4 regions of the Kosakonia sacchari SP1 genome follow, and region 1 is predicted to be linked to each of the others. Evidence: predicted binding sites of a transcription regulator. Region 1 holds the regulator's gene; each other region holds the start of a gene.
What was found. The regulator CRP, encoded in region 1, controls carbon source genes, mostly activating them, when cyclic AMP is high. The targets are predictions, from matches to a motif close to ATGTGANNNNNNTCACAT.

Region 1 (5,826 bases):
CGGCGAAGCCGTACTGGTGTGGTCGGAACTGCACGAGACGGTCAATATAATGCCGCGCGGGCAGTTCCACGACTGAACAGGTACATGGCGGCTGGCTATACTGAAATAATCGTTTATTCAGGGAGTTGCTATGTCCGCCAAACATCCGGTTATCGCCGTTACAGGCTCCAGCGGCGCGGGAACCACCACCACCAGCCTCGCCTTTCGTAAGATCTTCGCCCAGCTCAATATGCACGCGGCAGAAGTGGAAGGTGACAGCTTCCATCGCTATACCCGTCCGGAAATGGATATGGCTATCCGTAAGGCCCGCGATCTTGGGCGGCATATCAGCTATTTTGGCCCGGAAGCCAATGATTTTGGCCTTCTGGAACAGACGTTTAGCGAATATGGTCAAACCGGCAAAGGCCAGGCGCGCAAATACCTGCATACCTACGATGAAGCCGTTCCCTGGAACCAGGTGCCGGGCACGTTTACGCCGTGGCAACCGCTGCCGGAGCCAACCGATGTGCTGTTTTATGAAGGTCTGCACGGCGGCGTGGTGACGCCGCAAAACGATGTCGCGCGTCATGTGGATTTGCTGGTGGGCGTGGTGCCGATCGTCAACCTGGAATGGATTCAAAAACTTGTCCGCGATACCAGCGAGCGCGGGCATTCGCGTGAAGCGGTAATGGATTCTGTCGTGCGTTCGATGGAGGATTACATCAATTTTATTACGCCGCAGTTTTCCCGTACGCACATTAACTTCCAGCGCGTGCCAACGGTGGATACGTCCAATCCGTTTGCCGCGAAAGGCATTCCTTCACTGGACGAGAGTTTTGTGGTGATCCACTTCCGTAATCTGGAAGGGATTGATTACCCGTGGTTACTGGCGATGTTGCAAGGCTCGTTTATCTCGCATATGGATACGCTGGTGGTACCTGGCGGAAAAATGGGGCTGGCGATGGAGCTGATTATGACGCCGCTGGTGCAACGGCTGATGGAAGGCAAAAAGATCAAATAATGCAGAAAGCCCGGTCAGCCACGTGCCGCCGGGCTTTTCGCATCAGGCTTCGATAACTTCGTAAGAGTGGGTGATCTTCACCGCTTTTTCGAGCATCAAGGCCACGGAGCAATACTTCTCCGCGGATAAATCCACCGCGCGGGAAACCGCCGCATCCTTCAGATCTTTACCGCTGACGATAAAGTGCAAATTGATGTGGGTAAACAGGCGCGGCGCTTCTTCGCGACGCTCTGAAGTCAGCTTCACTTCGCAGTCGGTCACGTCATGACGCCCTTTTTGCAAAATAGAAACCACATCAATGGCGCTGCATCCGCCCGCCGCCATCAGCACCATTTCCATCGGGCTTGGCGCTTTGTCGCCGGAGTTACCGTCCATCAGGATTTGGTGGCCCGATGCGGACTCGCCAAGGAACGTTAACCCTTCAACCCATTTCACACGTGCCTGCATTTTCTTCACTCCGGAGTGGCAATTTTCTTTACAGATTACGCGTACATAACAAAACTCGCAACGGAAGGCGACCTGCGTCATGCTGAAGCGAGACACCAGGAGACAGGCGGTAAAAGCTATGCTAAAACACTCTGGATGCTACAGAGATAAATGGATGTTACGCATGTATGCATGACATCATACTTTAGAGACCGCAGATGACGCTGACGGTCCGCTTCCCTGGATGCGGGAAGCTTAGATTGCAACCCCAGACGTAGGGGCTCATCCTGTGTCTGAGACAGCTTATAACAGAGGATAATCGCGCATGGTGCTTGGCAAACCACAAACAGACCCGACGCTTGAATGGTTCTTGTCTCATTGCCACATTCATAAGTACCCGTCGAAGAGCACGCTGATTCACCAGGGTGAAAAAGCGGAAACGCTGTATTACATCGTTAAAGGCTCAGTGGCAGTGCTGATCAAGGATGAAGAAGGTAAAGAGATGATCCTCTCTTACCTGAACCAGGGAGATTTTATCGGTGAACTGGGCCTGTTCGAAGAGGGTCAGGAGCGCAGTGCATGGGTACGCGCTAAAACTGCCTGTGAAGTGGCTGAAATCTCGTACAAAAAATTCCGTCAGTTAATCCAGGTTAACCCGGATATCCTGATGCGTCTTTCCTCGCAAATGGCGCGCCGCCTGCAGGTCACTTCAGAAAAAGTGGGTAACCTCGCCTTCCTGGACGTAACCGGCCGTATCGCGCAAACGCTGTTAAACCTGGCGAAACAGCCAGACGCAATGACCCATCCGGACGGCATGCAAATTAAAATTACTCGCCAGGAAATTGGTCAGATCGTCGGTTGTTCCCGTGAAACTGTGGGCCGCATTCTCAAAATGCTCGAAGATCAGAACCTGATCTCCGCCCACGGTAAAACCATCGTCGTATACGGAACGCGTTAATCTGTAAAACGGCGCAGCTTACGCGCTGCGTCGTTTTTCTTCCCTCATGTGGCGCAGGCTGATTTATCACCCCGAAATCAACTACGCACTGCGACAAACGCTGGTGTTATGTTTACCTGTGGCCATTGGTCTGGTTTCGGGTCATCTACAACAAGGTCTGCTGTTTTCCCTCGTTCCCGCCTGCTGCAACATTGCCGGGCTTGATACGCCACATAAACGTTTTTTCAAACGCCTGATCATTGGCGGAACCCTGTTTGCCGGCAGCAGCCTGGCGGTGCAATTACTGCTGGCGAAAGATCTTCCATTGCCGCTGATCCTCACCGGGCTGACGCTGGTTTTAGGCGTAACCGCCGAAATCAGCGCACTGCACGGCCGTCTGCTCCCGGCTTCGCTCATTGCCGCCATCTTTACGCTCAGCCTTGCCGGTAACATGCCGGTATGGGAGCCGCTGCTTATCTATGCGCTGGGCACGTTGTGGTACGGGCTGTTCAACTGGTTCTGGTTCTGGATGTGGCGAGAGCAACCGCTGCGCGAATCTCTCAGCCTGCTCTACCGGCAACTGGCAGACTACTGCGAGGCGAAATACAGCTTGCTGACGCAGCATGCCGACCCGGAAAAAGCCCTGCCGCCTTTGCTTGCCCGCCAGCAAAAAGCGGTGGATATGATAAGCCAGTGCTATCAACAACTGCATATGCTGGCCGCCAATAAACACAACGATTACAAACGGCTACTGCGGGTTTTCCAGGTAGGGCTGGATCTGCAAGAGCACATTTCGGTGAGTTTGCATCAGCCGGAAGAAGTGCAAAAACTGGTGGAACAAACCCATGCCGAGCAGGTGATCCGCTGGAACGCACAAACCGTTGCCGCTCGTCTGCGCGTGCTGGCAGACGACATTCTCTATCACCGCTATCCCACGCGCTTCAACATGGATAAGCAGATTGGCGCGCTGGAAAAAATCGCCCGCCAGCACCCGGATAACCCGGTTGGGCAGTTTTGCGCCTGGCATTTTAGCCGTATCGCGCGCGTCTTGCGCACTCAGCGCCCGCTCTATGCCCGCGATCTGATGGCGGAAAAGCAGCGGCGCTTGCCCCTTTTCCCGGCGCTGAAAAGCTATTTATCACTGAAATCTGCGGCGCTGCGGAATGCCGCGCGAATCAGCGTCATGCTCAGTATCGCCAGCCTGATGGGCAGCGCCCTGCATTTACCGAAACCCTACTGGATCATGATGACGGTGATGTTTGTCACGCAAAACGGTTATGGCGCAACGCGCGTTCGCATTGTCCACCGGGCGGCAGGCACCATTGCCGGGCTGGTGATTGCCGGGGCGACGCTGCATTTTCATGTTCCACTCGGTTTTACGCTGGCGGCGATGCTGATGATTACGCTGGTCAGTTATCTCATTATTCGGAAAAACTACGGCTGGGCGATGGTGGGTTTTACCATTACCGCCGTCTACACCTTGCAGCTGCTGACACTAAATGGTGAGGAGTTTATTGTCGCCCGCCTTATAGATACGTTGATTGGTTGCCTGATTGCCTTCGGCGGCATGGTCTGGCTGTGGCCGCAGTGGCAAAGTGGCTTACTGCGACAGAATGCGCACGATGCGCTGGAAACAGATCAGGAAGCGATTCGCCTGATCTTAAGCGATAACCCGCAGCCCACACCGCTTGCCTGGCAGCGAATGCGCGTGAACCAGGCGCATAACGCCCTGTTCAACTCGCTAAACCAGGCGATGCAGGAACCGGGATTCAATACGCGTTATCTGGAAGATATGAAACTGTGGGTAACGCACAGCCAGTTTATTGTTGAGCATATCAATGCGATGACGACGCTGGCGCGCGAACATACGATGTTGACGCCGGAACTGGCGCAACGTTATTTGCAATCCTGCGAAATTGCCCTGCAGCGCTGCCAGCAGCGGCTGGAGTATGACGGGCCGGGAGGATCCGGAGATGTGAATATTCTCGAAGCCCCGGAAACATTAACGCATGGGCCAATGAGCACACTGGAGCAGCATTTACAGCGGATTATTGGGCACCTGAACACCATGCATACCATTTCGTCGGTAGCATGGCGTCAGCGCCCGCATCACGGCATCTGGCTTAACCGCCGCCTTAACCGTTGACCACTTTCGCCACTGCATCCGCGAAGCGCTTCATCCCTTCTTCGATATCCTGCGCGTCAATAATCAGCGAAGGCACAAAACGCATGACGTCCGGGCCAGCATTCAGCACCATAACGCCCGCATCGGCAGCGGCGTAGAGGAAATCGCGCGCGCGGCCTATATATTGCGGATTCAGCTCAGCACCAATCAGCAGCCCCATGCCGCGAATATCGCTAAACAGGTCAAATTTCTCGCCGATTTGCTGCAAATGCTTAACGAACAGCTGACGTTTTTCATTCACGCCGCTGAGCACTTCTGTCGTGTTGATAATGTCGAATGCGGTTCCGGCGACGGCGCAGGCCAGCGGGTTGCCGCCGTAGGTGGAGCCGTGTGAACCGGCGTGGAAAACACTCGCTATTTCATGCGTGGTCAGCATCGCGCTGATAGGGAAACCGCCGCCGAGCGCTTTGGCACTGGTCAGAATATCCGGCGTCACGCCATAGTGCATATAAGCAAACAACTCTCCGCTGCGGCCCATGCCGCACTGCACTTCGTCGAAAACCAGCAGTGCGTTGTGCTGATCGCACAGCTCGCGCAAACCTTTCAGGAAATCCGGCGTGGCGGCAGTAACACCGCCTTCGCCCTGAATAGGCTCTACCACTACCGCGCAAGTGTGATCGTCCATCACCGCTTTCACCGCGTGCAGATCGTTAAACGGCACATGGATAATGTCCGCCGGTTTCGGGCCAAAGCCATCGGAATACTTCGGCTGGCCGCCCACGCTTACGGTAAACAGCGAACGACCGTGGAAGGCATTATGGAACGCGATGATTTTTGTTTTGTATGGGCTGTGGCGCGTAGATGCATAAAAACGCGCCAGCTTGAATGCCGTTTCGTTAGCTTCAGTGCCGGAATTCATAAACACCACGCGCTCGGCAAACGTGGCGTCGATGAGTTTACGCGCCAGGCGCAGAGCAGGCTCGTTGGTAAAAACATTGCTGGTGTGCCACAGGGTCTCGCCCTGCGTTTTCAGCGTCTCCACCAGCGCCGGATGACAGTGTCCTAACGCAGTAACCGCAATCCCACCTGCAAAATCAACGTACTCTTTACCCTGCTGATCCCACACTCGGCTGCCTTTACCCTTTACCGGGATAAACTCGGCCGGTGCGTAAATTGGCAGAATAACGTCATCGAAGTTTGCACGCGTTACCGCGTCTTGCTGAGTTGCCATGGCTTGCCCATCCAGTTTTACGTTGCATTGATTGTGAAAATATAATCACGAAATATGCATAAAAAATCAGTTAATGGCAACCACAAATCAGCGTTCGAGGAAGTTTT
Region 2 (5,826 bases), 250 kb from region 1:
TGCGGCAACAAGACGTTCAGTCAGGTTGGTGTACAGGCCGCTGTCGAGGAAGTTAGTCAGCGAAATGTGTTGCGCCTGTGGTGCCTGGCGCATGGCACGCTCGGTCAGATCGCGGTGCGTAATCACCAGGTCAACGTCAGACGGCAGGCTGTTAATGGCGCTGTTGGTGACAGAGATGTTGGTCAGACCCGCATCCTGTACTTTCTTACGCAGCACGCCCGCGCCCATGGCACTGGAACCCATACCGGCGTCACAAGCGACGATGATTTTACGCACATGGCTCAGGTCGTTGGTCACGTCGCCCGCCGCCAGCGGGGTAGCGCCTTTAGACTCTGCTTTCATTTCGTGAATACGACGGGTTGCTTCTTGCAGGTCTTCGTCGTCTTTCACTTTGCTGGTTTTCAGCAGGATGGAAGAGATAACGAAAGAGACAATCAGTGCAGCGAAGATAGCCGCCAGGTTCGCGAAGTACGCGCCTTTTGGTGTCATTGCCAGCACGGCCAGGATGGAACCCGGAGAAGCCGGAGAAACCAGGCCGCCGTTCAGCACGCTCAGGGTGAACACGCCAGTCATACCGCCGAGGATAACAGCAAGCAGCAGACGCGGGTTCATCAGTACATATGGGAAGTAAATTTCGTGGATACCACCCAGGAAGTGGATGATAGCCGCGCCGCCAGCAGACTGTTTAGCACTACCGCGACCAAAGAACATGTACGCCAGCAGCACGCCCATACCCGGACCCGGGTTCGCTTCGATCAGGAAGAAGATGGACTTGCCGAGATCATGCGATTGCTGGATACCCAACGGTGAGAAGATACCGTGGTTGATGGCGTTGTTGAGGAACAGGATTTTCGCCGGTTCGACAAAAATAGACGCCAGCGGCAGCATTTCGTGCGCAACCATGAAGTTAACGCCCGCCGCCAGAACTTTGGACAGCACTTCAACCGCAGGACCAATGCCGAGGAACGCCAGGATGGCGAGGATCATACCGATGATGCCAGCGGAGAAGTTGTTCACCAGCATTTCGAAACCGGATTTGATCTTACCGTCGACCCAGTTATCAAAGTGTTTAATCGCCCAGCCGCCAAGCGGGCCTGCGATCATTGCGCCGAGGAACATCGGCATATCCGCACCAACGATAACGCCCATGGTGGTGATCGCGCCGACTACGCCGCCACGATCGCCGCCCACCAGACGACCACCGGTGTAACCGATGAGCAGCGGCAGCAGATAAGTAATCATTGGGCCAACGAGTTTTGCCAGCGTCTCGTTCGGCAACCACCCTGTAGGAATAAACAATGCGGTGATGATCCCCCACGCGATGAACGCGCCGATATTCGGCATCACCATATTGCTGAGAAAACGACCAAAGCTTTGCACCTTGATCTTGATATCGGATGACATAAAACACCCCTTCTTATGTTTGCTATCGCACAGGCCGGAAGCCCGAGGTTTTTTGTTAACGTGGCGGCAGAGGTAGCCGGACCTGGGTTATCTGTGAGGCGAAATCTCGCACCGAATCGCGTAGCTGTCCAGATGGTGTGCTTTTGTGTGACTCAGATCACACTAACGTAGGGGGTATGCCACCATTTAGTGTGATATTTGTCACATAAAATCAGTGTAAAAAAAGAACAAAGCGCAAAATCTGAACGTTATGAGCCTGTAAGTGTGATGTTATTCACATTTTATGCGCGATGGTTTGTTATGTATTTGTGATATAGATCACAAGATATTTTCGTCAGGACTTTTCCGAATGTGATCGCCAGCAAACTGTGTTTTTGACGACCTGCAGAACCTGTAACTTCCTTTCACTGCCTGTTGCGATATGCACAGTAGCGGCAGAAGTTTTCATCTTGATGAAACAATCTGCGCCCGCTCGTTCATACTTAGGTTTTTGTTGGCGAAAACGGAGAAGGCAATGAAACTGATCGGCAGCTATACCAGTCCTTTTGTACGCAAAATTTCGGTGATCCTGCTGGAAAAGGGCATCACCTTCGAATTTATCAATGAGCAGCCTTATAACGCCGTGAATGGCGTGGCGCAGTACAACCCGCTTGGCAAAGTACCGGCGCTGATAACCGATGATGGCGAAGTGTGGTTCGACTCGCCGATCATCGCGGAATACATTGATTTGCTAAATACCGCCCCGGCGATGTTGCCCACCGATCGCAAAGCGGCACTGAAAATTCGCCAACTGGAAGCGCTGGCTGACGGCATTATGGATGCGGCGCTGGTCTCGGTTCGCGAGCTGGCGCGCCCGGTCGAACAGCAGTCGGAGACTGAACTGTTACGCCAGCGGGAAAAGGTTTCGCGCGGTCTGGACGCGCTGGAAAGCTATCTTAAAGACGGCACGCTGAGCGTGGATGACTTGAATCTGGCGACGGTGGCAATCGCCTGCGCGATTAGTTACCTCAATTTCCGCCATGTTTCGCCCGGCTGGTGTGTTGATCGCCCACTGCTGGTAAAGCTGGTGGAAAATCTTTTCCAGCGCGAGAGTTTCGCCCGCACCGAACCGCCGAAGGCTTGATAAGCATGATGTTCGCCTGAGCAAGTCACGGTACAATCCCCTCACGTCAAACCCCCTGACGGGAGGGGGCAACTCATAGCCAGGCCTTTTCATGACTACTCTTTACAGCCAGATCCCTTCGACCGATCGTCTGTTACGTGACGAGGCGTTCGCCACTTTATTAACCACTTTTGGCCACAGTCGCGTGGCGCAAACGCTGCGCCAGCTTCAGGACGAGGCGCGCGCGCAGATCCGCGACGCGCAGACATTGCCCGACTGGAGCCAGGATTGGGCGGCAGCGGCGCAACAGCGGCTGACACAAAGTGACAGCAGCGCGCTGCGCCCGGTGTTTAACCTGAGCGGTACGGTGCTACACACCAACTTAGGCCGCGCGGTACAACCGCAGGCCGCCATTGATGCCGTCGCGCAGGTGATGGGCTCGCCGGTGACGCTTGAATACGATCTCGACGGCGCGGGGCGCGGTCATCGCGATCGCGCCCTGGCCGATCTTCTCTGTCAGCTTACCGGCGCGGAAGATGCCTGCATCGTCAATAACAATGCCGCAGCGGTATTGCTGATGCTGGCGGCCACGGCGGCTGGCCGCGAAGTGGTGGTGTCGCGTGGTGAGCTGGTAGAAATTGGCGGCGCATTTCGCATTCCGGACGTGATGCGCCAGGCGGGCTGTGTGCTGCACGAAGTCGGTACCACTAACCGCACGCATGCGAAAGATTACCGCCAGGCGATTAACGACAACACCGCGCTGCTGATGAAAGTCCACACCAGTAATTACCATATCGAAGGCTTTACCAAAGCGGTGGATGAAGCGGAACTGGTGGTGCTGGGGGAAGAGCATGCGCTACCGGTGATTGTTGATCTCGGTAGTGGTTCGCTGGTCGATTTAAGCCGCTACGGTTTGCCGCAGGAACCGATGCCGCAGACATTGATTGCTGCCGGTGTGAGTCTGGTGAGTTTCTCCGGCGATAAACTGCTCGGCGGCCCGCAGGCGGGCATTATCGTGGGTAAAAAAGCGCTGATTGAGCAGTTGCAGCAACATCCGTTAAAACGCGCGCTGCGGGCGGATAAAATGACGCTGGCGGCGCTGGAGGCGACGTTACGCCTCTATCTGCACCCGGAAAAACTCACTGAGAACCTGCCGACGCTACGTTACTTAACCCGCCCGGAGGCGGAAATTCGCGAGCAGGCGCAGCGCTTATGCGCAGCGTTGACGGCGCGTTATCACGAATTTGAGTTGCGCGTGGAAACCTGCCTGTCACAAATTGGTAGCGGTTCGCTGCCTGTCGACAGGCTGCCAGGCGCGGCATTGACCTTTACCCCGCGCGACGGCGGTGGGCGTCGTGTAGAGGCGCTGGCCGCGCAGTGGCGGGCACTGCCGCAGCCGGTGATTGGCCGTATTTACGATGGTCGCCTGTGGCTGGACTGTCGCTGTGTTGATGATGAATCCCGCTTGCTGGAGATGTTGCTGAAATGATTATTGCCACTGCCGGGCATGTCGACCACGGCAAAACCACCCTGATTGAAGCGATTACGGGCGTGAATGCCGATCGCCTGCCGGAAGAGAAAAAACGGGGTATGACCATCGATCTCGGTTATGCCTACTGGCCGCAGCCGGATGGCCGCGTGCCGGGTTTTATTGATGTGCCAGGGCATGAAAAATTCCTCTCTAATATGCTGGCGGGCGTTGGTGGCATTGACCATGCGTTGCTGGTGGTGGCGTGTGACGATGGCGTCATGGCGCAGACGCGCGAGCATCTGGCGATTTTACAATTGACCGGTAACCCGTCGCTGACGGTAGCGCTAACGAAGGCTGACCGCGTGGATGAGGCGCGCATTGCCGATGTGCGCGCGGAAGTCCAAAACACGCTCCAGGCCTTTGGTTACCCGCAGGCGACGCTGTTTGTTACCGCCGCTACGGAACAGCGCGGCATTGCTGAGCTGCGTGAACATCTGTTGCAGTTGCCGGAACGCGCGCATCCGGAGCATCAGCGTTTCCGCCTGGCGCTCGATCGCGCTTTCACGGTAAAAGGTGCGGGGCTGGTGGTGACGGGAACGGCGCTTTCCGGCGATGTCCGCGTGGGCGATACGCTGTGGCTGACCGGGGCGAATACACCGATGCGTGTGCGCGGGTTGCATGCGCAGAATCAACCTGTCGAGCACGCTCATGCCGGGCAGCGTATCGCACTGAATATTGCCGGTGATGCGGAAAAAGAGGCGCTCAGTCGCGGTGACTGGCTGTTGTCGCAGCAGCCCGACGAACCCACCGAGCGGCTGATTGTCGCGCTGCAAACCCACGTTCCGCTGACGCAATGGCAGCCATTGCATATTCACCATGCTGCCAGCCACGTTACCGGACGCGTGTCGCTGCTGGAAAATGGCCTTGCCGAACTGGTGCTTGATACGCCGCTGTGGCTGGCGGATAACGACCTGCTGGTGCTGCGTGATATCTCCGCACGCAGCACGCTGGCGGGCGCACGCGTGGTGACGCTGAACTCACCGCGTCGCGGCAAGCGCAAGGCAGATTACCTGGCGTGGATTGGTGAACTGGCGCAGGTCAAAGATGACGCCCAGGCGCTGGCCGTGCATTTATCGCGCGGGGCGGTGGATTTGCGTGCATTTGGCTGGGCGCGCCAGTTAAGCAGCATCGGTCTGGCGGCGCTACTCGATAACCCCGGTTTTATCCGCGCGGGGGATAACCTGCTTAATGCGCCGGTGGCAGCGCGCTGGCAGCGTAAGTTGCTGGACACGCTGGCGACTTACCATGAACAGCACCGCGAAGAGCCGGGTCCAGGGCGCGAACGCCTGCGACGCATGGCGCTGCCGATGGAAGATGAAGCGTTGGTATTAACGCTGATTGAACGCATGCGTGAGAGCGGCGATATCCACAGCCACCACGGCTGGCTGCACTTGCCGGAGCATAAAGCCGGTTTCAGCGACGAGCAGGCGCAGCTTTGGCAAAAAACCGCACCGCTGTTTGGCGACGAACCCTGGTGGGTGCGGGATTTAGCCCGTGAAGTTGGCGTCGATGAACAGGTAATGCGCGGCCTGCTGCGTCAGGCGGCGCAGCAGGGGCTGATTACGGCGATCGTTAAAGATCGTTATTACCGCAACGATCGCATAGTGACTTTTGCGAGCATGATCCGCGATCTTGATGAAGCGCGCGGCTCTACCAGCGCGGCGGATTTTCGCGATACGTTGAATGTGGGGCGCAAACTGGCGATTCAAATCCTCGAGTATTTTGACCGCATTGGTTTTACCCGTCGCCGTGGTAATGACCACATCCTGCGCGACAAGGCGTTATTTCT
Region 3 (5,826 bases), 2.4 Mb from region 1:
TCAGCACCCACGGCAGATTGCGCGCAAAACCATGCGCTGGCAGGCCTTGTTGTTTTGCCGGGCCGAACCACGGCCAGCAAACCGGCACGCCGCCGCGCAGCGCGACGCCATCTTTAAACGGTGTGTTGCCGCTTAGCCACAGAACGTCTTCTTCACCCTGCGGTTTCCAGGAAAGCAGATGTGCGCCCTGTAAGGCGAATGAACCTTTAACCTGCGGATGGTCGACGACGATAACGTCCAGCTCGTCCATTTTGCGCAGGGAGAGAGTAGGGGTAATTTGTTCGACTACCGGAAGTGCAAAAATTTTATTAATCATTAACGCAATCCTCTGTCTTCAAAACAAAAAAAGAGCGACCGAAGTCGCTCTTTCAGATCATGTTCTCATCTCAAATTATTTGGAAATGTGAGCGATCAGGTCCAGAACTTTGTTGGAGTAACCCGTTTCGTTGTCGTACCAGGAAACCAGTTTCACGAAGTTGTCGTTCAGTGCGATACCCGCTTTAGCATCGAACACGGAAGTGCAAACTTCGCCGTTGAAATCGGTAGAAACCACGTCGTCTTCGGTGTAACCCAGAACGCCTTTCATCGGGCCTTCAGAAGCGGCTTTGATGGCTTTCTTGATTTCTTCGTAGGACGCTGCTTTTTCCAGACGAACGGTCAGGTCAACAACAGATACGTTCGGAGTCGGAACGCGGAACGCCATACCAGTCAGTTTGCCGTTCAGTTCCGGCAGTACTTTACCTACAGCTTTAGCAGCACCGGTAGAGGACGGGATGATGTTCTGGGATGCGCCGCGGCCGCCGCGCCAGTCTTTGTGAGACGGGCCATCAACGGTTTTCTGAGTTGCGGTGGTCGCGTGCACAGTGGTCATCAGACCTTCGATGATGCCGAAGTTGTCGTTGATAACTTTTGCCAGCGGAGCTAGGCAGTTAGTGGTGCAGGAAGCGTTGGAAACGATGTCCTGGCCAGCATATTTGTCGAAGTTAGCGCCACGTACGAACATCGGGGTGTTGTCTTTGGACGGGCCAGTCAGAACAACTTTTTTCGCGCCAGCGGTGATGTGTTTACGAGCGGTTTCGTCGGTCAGGAAGATACCGGTAGCTTCAGCAACGACGTCAACGCCGATTTCGTTCCATTTCAGGTTAGCCGGGTCTTTCTCAGCAGTAACACGGATGGTTTTGCCGTTAACAACCAGGTGGCCGTCTTTCACTTCTACGGTACCGTTGAAACGACCGTGAGTGGAGTCATACTTCAGCATGTACGCCATGTATTCAGCGTCCAACAGATCGTTGATACCAACGATTTCGATGTCAGAACGTTCCTGAGCAGCACGGAAAACAATGCGACCGATACGGCCAAAACCGTTGATACCTACTTTGATAGTCATATATTCCACCAGCTATTTGTTAGTGAATAAAAGGTTGGCTGTAAAATTACAAAAACCTTACGCAGCGTCAAGCGGAATCGTGTCAATCATTGCGACAAATCAATCCTCCGCATAACCTTTGTTCGACTGACTCGCCTCACTCTTCCTTTGAGCATGCTCCCCATATAGGGGCGCCGCCTGGAATTTTAAAGGTCAGATAGGATAAAAATGTGAGATTAATCACAATTCACCGGCTGCTTTACCGCAACAAATAAGTTTAGAACAAAAGTTAACGCCGCAGTGTTAATGTTTTGTTAGAATCAGGCTGAAAAGTTGTCGAGTTTTTACCGTGAGGCGTGAGCAAATGGCGCATAATTCTTCTGAAGACGACCTGAAAAAAACACTGACTGAAATGCAGTTTTACGTGACGCAGAACCACGGCACTGAGCCGCCGTTCACCGGGCGTTTTCTGCATAACAAACGCGACGGGATTTATCACTGTCTGGTGTGTGACGCCGCGCTATTCAATTCGCAAACCAAGTATGATTCTGGCTGCGGCTGGCCAAGTTTCTTTGAGCCGGTGAGCGAAGACGCTATTCGCTATATCAACGATTATTCGCATGGCATGCAGCGTGTGGAAATCCGCTGTGGAAAATGTGATGCGCACTTGGGGCACGTCTTCCCGGATGGCCCGCAACCGACTGGAGAAAGGTATTGCGTCAACTCTGCTTCCCTGAGCTTTACCGACGACGAAAATGGCGATCGTTCTCAGGGTTGAAAAAACGATTCAGCAATTATTCCACGGAGTTTTCAAGATGAATCTTGATCAAATCGTTAACAGCATGACGCCAGAGATCTACCAGCGGCTGGCTACTGCCGTTGAGTTAGGTAAATGGCCGGATGGCGTTGCGCTGACACCAGAGCAAAAAGAGAACAGCCTGCAACTAGTGATGCTGTGGCAGGCGCGTAATAACACGCAGGCGCAGCACATGACCATTGATACCAACGGCCAGATGGTGATGAAAAGTAAGCAGCAATTAAAAGAGGATTTTGGCATTTCGCCAAAGCCGATCGCGACGTTTAAATCGTAAGTCGCCATGCCGGAGGCGCAACGCCATCCGGCAGGGGCATCATCAGGCGTGCGTTTCCTGCCAGTCCGCGAGCGTATAGAGCGTCGCGCCAGCCGCTGACATCTCCATAAACGCCTGCGTGCTGTCCTGCGGATTCAGGTTCACGCCACGGCAACCGTCGGTAATGACATTCACCTCATATCCAAGTTGTAGCGCGTCCAGCACGGTAAATTTCACGCAATAATCGGTGGCTAAACCGAGTATTACCAGTTCGCGGATGCCGTGCTGCAGCAACCAGTTGTGCAGGGCGGTTTCCTGACGGTGGCCGTTATCGAAAAATGCGCTGTAACTATCAATCAGCGGGTTTTCGCCTTTGTAAAACACCGCGTCAATGGCTTTCTGGTTTAGCAACGGATGTAGCGCCGCGCCCTCGCTGTTTTGTACACAGTGATCGGGCCAAAACGTTTGGGCTAATCCCGCCAGTTCGCCAGTCGTGAACGGCGCGACGTGGTGCTGACTGGCGAAACTGCCATGTCCGGCCGGGTGCCAGTCTTGGCTTGCCACGATGGCATTGCTGCGTGTTTTACACCACGTAATCATGGCGTTAGCAACATCAACTGTGCTGTCACCTTCCGTCACAGCCAGCGCGCCGCCAGCGCAGAAATCATTCTGAATATCGACCAGCAGCAGTGCGCGTTGCGTCATTCGAGCCTCCTCATTCATCCGGCGTCAGTTCACCGCGCAGGTTTTGTGTCATGGCTGTGCGAATGGCATCAGCGTCCAGATCCTGGCTTAACAGATAGTGAAGTTTTGTCAGCGTCGCTTCCACTGTCATGTCTGCGCCGCCAATCACACCTGCATGGGCGAGGGCGTTGCCGGTGGCGTAGCCGCCCATGTTGACCTTGCCGGACATACATTGTGTCAGGTTGACCACGACAATGCCGCGGGCGCTGGCTTCCTGTAACTCTTTCAGAAACTCACCGTTTTGCGGCGCATTACCTACGCCGTAAGAACGCAGTATCAGCGCTTTTACCGGCTGGCGCAGGAAGTTGCGCACCACATCGGCGGAAATGCCGGGATAAATCGTCACTACGCCAATCGGCTGCGGAGTAATCGGGTGGACAACCAGCTCTCCCGTGGTATGCGGCGCGGGCGGCGTGCCCAGACGGCGAATATGGATACCCGCTTCGAGTAGTGGCGCAAGGTTAGGCGAAGCGAACGCGTCGAAACCATCAGCGTGCGCTTTGGTGGTGCGGTTGCCGCGATACAGACGGTTATTGAAGAACAGCGTCACTTCGTTAATCGGGAAATTGGCCGCCACATATAACGCATTAAGCAGGTTGATTTGGCCATCAGAACGCAGTTCGGCGAGCGGGATTTGTGACCCTGTCACAATGACCGGTTTGCCTAAGTTTTCCAGCATAAACGACAGTGCCGACGCGGTGTAGGCCATCGTGTCTGTACCATGCAGAATGACAAAACCATCGTAATCGTCATAGTGCGCTTTCACATCGTCTGCAATATGTTGCCAGTCTTCCGGTGTCATATCGGACGAATCCATCAGCGGCTCATATTCATGGATGGTGAAATCAGGCATCTCCGGGCGATGGAATTCAGGCATCAGCGCCAGTTGACGTTGCAGGTGACCGGAAACCGGCACATAGCCGTGTTCTGAGCGTTGCATACCGATAGTACCGCCCGTGTAGGCAACGTAAATGGATTTTTTTTGCATAGTTATATTCTGGCTTCATCAAAAAAATCCCCTCCGGTGGAGGGGACGTGGTCAGGTGATTTTAGCGGATATTGGCGCAATTCAGACAGAGCGCATAACGATTTTGTGGATCGTTAAACACCGCCAGTTTGTCAGTTTCAGCTTTCATTTCCAGCGCCGCGCTCGCCAGCGGCGCGGGCAGGTATGCCTGCAATGCTTTTGGCAGCATGGCGCTGACCGAACCGGACATGCTATCCATTACACGATCAAAGAATGTCGGCTCTTCCTCGTAGTAATCGATATGCCACTGTTTCAGTTTCGCAAGCTCAGCCGCTTTCGCCAGCGCGTCGTCGAAATCGCCCAACGCATCGACCAGCCCGTTATTTTTCGCATCCTGGCCGGTCCAGACGTGACCCTGGGCGATTTTATCAACCTGCTCAGGCGTGCTGTTGCGCGACTGCGCCACCAGCGTGATAAAGCGTTTGTAGCCATTCTCGATACTCAACTGCATCATTTGCGAAACTTCGTCCGGCAGCGCTTTGGTCATGCTGACATCTGCCAGCGGCGAGGTTGCTACGCCATCAGTATGTACGCCGATACTGTCGAGGCTGTTTTCCAGCGTGTTGATAACACCGAAGATACCAATCGAGCCGGTCAGCGTGCTGGCACTGGCAACAATGTAATTCGCCGGTGTTGAGATCCAGTAACCGCCTGAGGCCGCCATGCCGCCCATCGAAACCACTACCGGTTTACCTGCCGCGCGGGCTGCCGCCAGCTCGGAGCGGATAACTTCCGATGCGCTAACGCTGCCGCCAGGGCTGTTGACACGTAGTACAATGGCTTTCACTTTCGGATCCAGACGTGCATCGCGGATCTGCGCGGCAGTGGTATCGCCGCCTACATTCCCCGGCGTCTCCTCGCCATCCATGATCGCGCCGTTAGCGAAAATTACCGCCACGGTATCGCCAACATCGCTCGGTTTTTTCGCCTGGTAATCATACATGCTGACCGCGCGGAAGTTCTTATCCTCCGTGCTCCAGCCAAACTGTTTAACCATGGCTTTTTCCGCATCGGTGGCGGAACCCAGTTCATCCACCAGTTTGTTGTCAAGCGCGTATTTCGCCGTGTCGCCATCCACTTTACGCAGGCCATCCAGCATCGCTTGTGCGCCAGGGAAAACTTGCTGCACGGTGATTTGGCGGTTAGCGGCAACGGTGTTGAGGTAGTTCTGCCACAGCTCATTAATCCAGCGGCTATCTGCATCGCGGGCTGCCGGGGACATATCATCGCGAATAAACGGCTCAACGGCGGATTTATAGGTGCCGACGCGGAATACGTGGGTGGTGACTTTTAGCTTATCAAGCAGCGATTTGTAGTAAAGGCCGTTGGTGGCAAAGCCGTGCAGATCAACCACGCCCTGCGGCGACAGCCAGATCTTGTTGGCGAAGCTGGCAAGGTAATACTGGCCCTGACTGTAGTTATCGCCCACGGCATAAACCGGCTTACCGCTGTCGCGGAACTCGCGCAGCGCTTTGCCGATATATTGCATCGACGGTTGATCGGCACCGGCAAAATTTTTCAGATCCATCACAATCCCGGTGATATTCCGGTCATGCTGCGCCTGGCGAATGGTGTCGACGATGTCAAACAATGAGTTTTCCTGCAGGCGATCGGAACTG
Region 4 (5,826 bases), 2.1 Mb from region 1:
CAAAACATCTTCGGAAGAAACATCGACATGGTGATGCAGCGCGGCAAGCGCCAGAACACGATAAATTGCGCCTGAGTCCAACAGATGCCATTGCAACGCTTCCGCCATTGCCTTGCAAAGCGTGCCTTTACCCGCGCCGCTTGGCCCATCAATGGTGATTACCGGGGCAATTGCTGTCATCTTTCTCTCCTTAATCAAGGCATATCGTTACATAACCGCGCGCATTATACGCGCCAATGCCCACAACCGTTACTGTTGCGTGCGAATAACCGAAGAGGATGCAACTGAGTGTAGAATAATTGCGCGGGAAGCGGGCTGATTTACACCAGCCCGCAAAAGGGAGAAATTATGCCAGCGTACTAATATGGGCTAATTGCTCAAAATAGTCCGGGAAAGTCTTCGCTGTACATTTCGGATCAAGAATAGTGACCGGCGTATCAGACAGCGCCACCAGCGAGAAGCACATCGCCATACGATGATCGTTATACGTTCCGATTTCCGCAAGCTGCAGCCTGGCAGGCGGTGTTACGCGAATATAGTCTTCGCCCTCTTCCACTTCGGCCCCAACTTTACGCAGCTCCGTCGCCATCGCGAACAAGCGATCGGTCTCTTTTACGCGCCAGTTATAGATGTTGCGCAGAGTGGTCGAGCCTTTGGCAAACAGCGCTGCCGTCGCAATGGTCATTGCCGCATCGGGAATATGGTTCATGTCCATGTCGATTGCGTTCAACTCACCACGCGTGCAGGCAATATAATCATCACCCCAGACAACGGTTGCGCCCATTTTTTCAAGCACATCGGCAAAACGAATATCGCCCTGCACGCTGTTACGGCCTATACCGGTTACTTTCACCGTACCGCCTTTGATTGCGCCGGCCGCGAGGAAATAAGAAGCAGAAGACGCATCGCCTTCGACCAGATAATGGCCCGGTGACTGATATTGCTGCGCACCGCGCACAACAAAGCGTTGATATTGCTGGTTTTCAACCTCAACACCGAAGGTCTTCATCAGATGCAGCGTGATATCAATATACGGTTTGGATACCAGGTCACCTTTGATGGTGATAACCGTGTCGTTGGGCGCCAGCGGGGCTGTCATCAGCAATGCGGTTAAGAACTGGCTGGAAACGCTGCCATCGACACTCACTTCACCACCAGTAAAGCCACCGCGCAAATGCAGTGGCGGATAATTTTCCTGCTCAAGATAATCAACCTTTGCCCCGCCCTGACGAAGCGCATCAACCAGATGGCCAATCGGACGCTCTTTCATGCGCGGCTCACCAGTCAGCACAATATTGTTCTCGCCAAGGCACAGCGCAGCGGCCAACGGACGCATGGCGGTTCCAGCGTTACCCAGAAACAGTTCCAGTTTTTTTGTTGAGTGCAGCGGGCCGCCAACACCCGTCACTTCACAACGGGTGCGATCGGCAGACAACGTGTAATGAACCCCCAGCGCGCTGAGGGCATTGAGCATGTGGCGCACATCATCACTGTCCAGCAGGTTAGTCAGAACAGTCGTGCCACGCGCGAATGCGGCCAGCAACAAGGCGCGGTTGGAGACACTCTTTGAACCAGGCAGATTGATGGTGCCATCTACTCGCGCGATGGGTTGTAACGTCAGGGATTCCATGAAACTTCACTCTCAACAAACAGAATAAAACCCCCGCAGTCAGACTACGGGGGTACGTCAAAACAGGGTGATTAACCGTGGCGGCGTTCGAAATCGACCATAAAGTCAGTGAGCGCCTGTACGCCAGCCAGCGGCATCGCATTATAGATAGAGGCGCGCATCCCACCGACAACACGGTGGCCTTTCAGCGCGTGCAGACCCGCAGCGAACGACTCCTCAAGGAAGACTTTATCGAGCGCGCTGTCTGCTAACTGGAACGGTACGTTCATTCGCGAACGGTTCGCTTTCGCCACGTCGTTGCGGTAGAAATCGCTGTTGTCGATCACACCGTATAACAGGTCGGCTTTTTGCTGGTTGATTTTGTCCATTGCCGCCACGCCGCCTTGTTTTTTCAGCCACTTAAACACTAGCCCGGAGAGATACCAGGCAAAGGTCGGCGGCGTGTTAAACATCGAGTCGTTTTCGTTCAGCACGGTGTAATCAAGGATCGACGGGCAAGTCTGATGCGCTTTACCCAGCAGATCTTCGCGCACAATCACCAGCGTCAAACCCGCTGGCCCGATATTTTTCTGCGCGCCTGCGTAGATCACACCAAAGCGGCTTACGTCAATCTGGCGAGAGAGAATAGTTGAGGAAAAATCAGCGGCAACGACTACATCACCGAAGTCCGGTGTTTCATCGATCGCAATACCGTCGATCGTTTCGTTCGGACAGTAGTGCAGATAGGCCGCATTATCGCTCAGTTGCCAGTCGCGCATCGGTTTCACCGCACGCAGACCATCAACAGTGATTTTGGCGTCAATAACGTTCGGTGAGCAGTATTTTTTCGCTTCTTTTACCGCACTCGCCGCCCAGTAGCCCGCATCAACGTAATCAGCGGTGGTTTTATCGCCCAGCAAGTTCAGCGGAACGCCCGCAAACTGGCCGCGACCGCCGCCGTGACAGAACAGAACCTTATAGTTAGAGGGAATATTCAGCAGGTCGCGAAAATCCTTTTCTGCTTCTTCCGCCACGTGGATAAACTCTTTACCACGATGGCTAATTTCCATCACCGACGTTCCAAGACCTTGCCAGTCGCACAGCTCTTGTTGCGCTTGTTTGAGCACATCTGCCGGTAATACTGCCGGGCCAGAACTAAAATTAAAGACCTGAGTCATTTCCCCTCACCACGCTATAAAGCAATAAGTTATTCCTGTGACATCGGTTTTATCATTCAGCGCTACGCGCCGCAACGGGTAATGGACGCCAGTGGCAAGATGTGCGCTAACTCACATAGCAGAAAGTGTTGTTTGCTCAACGCAGACCCGATAAAAACGCTGTTATGTCACGCGAACAGCCCGGCTTGCCTTCGACCATTCCGGATTTGCACAACGCGGGCAAGATTGCTTTTCCCCTTTTTGCATGGCGACGATTTTACTGCAGCGGACACAAACATAGTCCCCCGCCTCGGGAACCGTCGTGAAACGCTCATTGCATCCTTCAGGCAAAATACACAACCCGGGTTTCACCTCATCGTCCGGGAAGTAGTAAACACTGATTTGACCGTTGGTTTCCATTATTGCCAGACGAATCTGTCCGAGTTGTTCCACGCCATTCAAACGTAGCTCCATAAAGAACTCGAACTCGGTCATGTTCTCCGCATGCAGTTTGTCCCATGCCAATTCGCCGTTTTCGACAATGACAACCGGTTTGCCTTCCAGCAAATCTTCCAGTTTTTCGCTGTGCGACATCAACCACATCACAAACCGATAGAGCAACGCTAAAGTGATAAAAACCACCAGCACCGGCAGCATTGGCACATCATCGTAAAAAGCGACATCCCCGGCGGCCGACCCCAATGTCAGGATTATCAGCACTTCAAACAGGGACATCTGGCGTACGCCGCGTCGCCCGGTGATTTTGAGAAATAAAAAGACCAAAACAAAGGTGTAAAGACTACGCAGTGCGACTTCCCCGAGAAAATCAAGAGGGACCTTGTCGAGCGCCATACGATGCAGATCAAACGCTTTCATTTTTTATGCCTGAACAGTTCGTTACTTTTCTTAATCATAGCCAGAAGTTTTATTTTCGTCGGTCAGACGTGGAAGATAGCGTCAGTCACGCAAAACCCGTATCATTGCGCGCTTTACGTACGAAAAAAGTGACCGCCATGACTCAAACATTTATTCCCGGCAAAGACGCCGCGCTGGAAGATTCCATCGCCCGCTTCCAGCAAAAGCTCACCGATCTCGGCTTTAACATCGAAGAGGCCTCATGGCTGAACCCGGTGCCAAACGTCTGGTCTGTACATATTCGCGATAAAGAGTGCGCGCTGTGCTTCACCAACGGCAAAGGCGCGACCAAAAAAGCTGCGCTGGCCTCTGCACTGGGCGAGTATTTCGAGCGTCTGTCCACCAACTACTTCTTCGCTGATTTCTGGCTGGGTGATGAAATCGCACAAGGTCCATTCGTTCATTACCCGAATGAGAAATGGTTCCCGCTGCCGGAAGATGACTCCCTGCCGGAAGGCATTCTGGATGCGCGTCTGCGCGCCTACTACGACCCGCAGAACGAACTGGCTGCCGGGATGCTCGTTGATCTGCAATCCGGCAACGATGAGCGCGGTATCTGCGCCCTGCCGTTTACCCGCCAGTCTGATGAGCAGACGGTTTATATCCCGATGAATATCGTCGGCAACTTATACGTTTCTAACGGTATGTCCGCCGGGAACACGCGCAATGAAGCCCGCGTGCAGGGGCTGTCCGAAGTGTTCGAACGCCATATTAAAAATCGCATTATTGCCGAGAGCATCAGCCTGCCAGAAATTCCGCAGGATGTACTGGCGCGCTATCCAGGCGTTGTCGAAGCGATTGCTAAACTGGAAGCGGAAGGTTTCCCGATCTTCGCTTACGACGGTTCGCTGGGCGGTAAATATCCGGTTATCTGCGTTGTCCTGTTCAACCCGGCTAACGGCACCTGTTTTGCCTCTTTTGGTGCACATCCTGATTTCGGCGTGGCGCTTGAGCGTACCGTTACCGAGCTGCTGCAAGGCCGCGGGTTGAAAGATCTGGATGTGTTCACACCGCCAACCTTTGATGATGAAGAAGTGGCCGAGCATGCCAACCTCGAAACGCACTTTATCGACTCCAGCGGTTTGATCTCATGGGACCTGTTCAAGCAAGATGCCGATTATCCGTTTGTTGACTGGAGCTTCGCTGGCACGACGGAAGAAGAGTTTGCCACACTTATGGCTATCTTTAAGGCGGAAGATAAAGAAGTCTACATTGTCGATTATGAACATCTGGGCGTTTACGCCTGCCGTATCCTGGTGCCTGGCATGTCCGATATTTATCCGGCGGAAGATCTGTGGCTGGCGAACAACACCATGGGCAGCCATTTGCGCGAAACCATCCTCTCTTTACCTGGCAGTGAATGGGAAAAAGAGGAGTACCTCAACCTGATTTCACAGCTTGATGACGAAGGTCATGATGACTTCACCCGCGTTCGTGAACTGTTGGGTCTGGCGACCGGCAAAGACAATGGCTGGTACACGCTGCGCATTGGTGAACTAAAAGCGATGCTGGCGCTGGCAGGCGGCGATTTGGATCAGGCATTGGCCTGGACTGAATGGACGATGGAATTCAACGCCTCGATCTTTAGCGCCGAAAGGGCCAACTACTACCGCTGCCTGCAGACATTATTGTTACTGGCGCAGGAAGAGGATCGCGAGCCGCTGCAATACCTGAATGCATTCGTACGTATGTATGGTGCGCAAGCGGTTGAAGCCGCCAGCGCCGCGTTAAGCGGTGAAGCACCGTTCTACGATCTCCAGCCTGCAGACGGTTCGCTGAAAGCCTTCTCCGCACACCAGTCTTTGTTAGCGGCTTACGAAAAATTACAACGAGCTAAACGTACGTTCTGGTCGAAATAACGACAAGTAGTACGACAATATGTAGGCTTAATGAACGGTCTACGCTATATTACGGGGCAATTTCATTGCCCCTTTTTATTTATTATTTGGCGATGACAACCATATGTAATATTAAAGTTAAATATGGGTAAATATAATTATCCATTAAAACTAATATTGTTACTTATTATGGTGATTACTCCATTTTAATTAACTGTTGTTTGGGAGACCGCATAAAAAAATTCAACTCATTTTGTAATTCTTAAACTTTATTTTTATTATGATAATCAACAAGTTACTCCGCGAT

Region 2: the regulator CRP is predicted to act here: its motif matches at 1,667-1,684, upstream of C813_RS23675 (glutathione S-transferase).
Region 3: the regulator CRP is predicted to act here: its motif matches at 1,595-1,612, upstream of msrB (peptide-methionine (R)-S-oxide reductase MsrB).
Region 4: the regulator CRP is predicted to act here: its motif matches at 2,887-2,904, upstream of serC (3-phosphoserine/phosphohydroxythreonine transaminase).

The regions. Positions count from the first base shown of each region.
Region 1 covers NZ_CP007215.2:388,799-394,624, reverse strand. The annotation lists gene C813_RS24775 (YheU family protein) at 1-76, shown strand, start outside; gene C813_RS24770 (phosphoribulokinase) at 131-1,000, shown strand; gene C813_RS24765 (OsmC family protein) at 1,043-1,447, opposite strand; gene crp (cAMP-activated global transcriptional regulator CRP) at 1,752-2,384, shown strand; gene C813_RS24755 (YccS/YhfK family putative transporter) at 2,431-4,509, shown strand; gene argD (bifunctional acetylornithine/succinyldiaminopimelate transaminase) at 4,499-5,719, opposite strand; gene pabA (aminodeoxychorismate synthase component 2) at 5,807-5,826, opposite strand, start outside.
Region 2 covers NZ_CP007215.2:137,840-143,665, forward strand. The annotation lists gene C813_RS23670 (PTS mannitol transporter subunit IICBA) at 1-1,404, opposite strand, end outside; gene C813_RS23675 (glutathione S-transferase) at 1,919-2,527, shown strand; gene selA (L-seryl-tRNA(Sec) selenium transferase) at 2,619-3,995, shown strand; gene selB (selenocysteine-specific translation elongation factor) at 3,992-5,826, shown strand, end outside.
Region 3 covers NZ_CP007215.2:2,806,682-2,812,507, reverse strand. The annotation lists gene C813_RS36220 (D-hexose-6-phosphate mutarotase) at 1-316, opposite strand, end outside; gene gapA (glyceraldehyde-3-phosphate dehydrogenase) at 392-1,387, opposite strand; gene msrB (peptide-methionine (R)-S-oxide reductase MsrB) at 1,731-2,144, shown strand; gene C813_RS36205 (YeaC family protein) at 2,182-2,457, shown strand; gene pncA (bifunctional nicotinamidase/pyrazinamidase) at 2,500-3,141, opposite strand; gene ansA (asparaginase) at 3,152-4,168, opposite strand; gene sppA (signal peptide peptidase SppA) at 4,230-5,826, opposite strand, start outside.
Region 4 covers NZ_CP007215.2:3,143,628-3,149,453, forward strand. The annotation lists gene cmk ((d)CMP kinase) at 1-180, opposite strand, end outside; gene aroA (3-phosphoshikimate 1-carboxyvinyltransferase) at 347-1,630, opposite strand; gene serC (3-phosphoserine/phosphohydroxythreonine transaminase) at 1,702-2,787, opposite strand; gene C813_RS37840 (DUF421 domain-containing protein) at 2,950-3,642, opposite strand; gene ycaO (30S ribosomal protein S12 methylthiotransferase accessory factor YcaO) at 3,780-5,540, shown strand.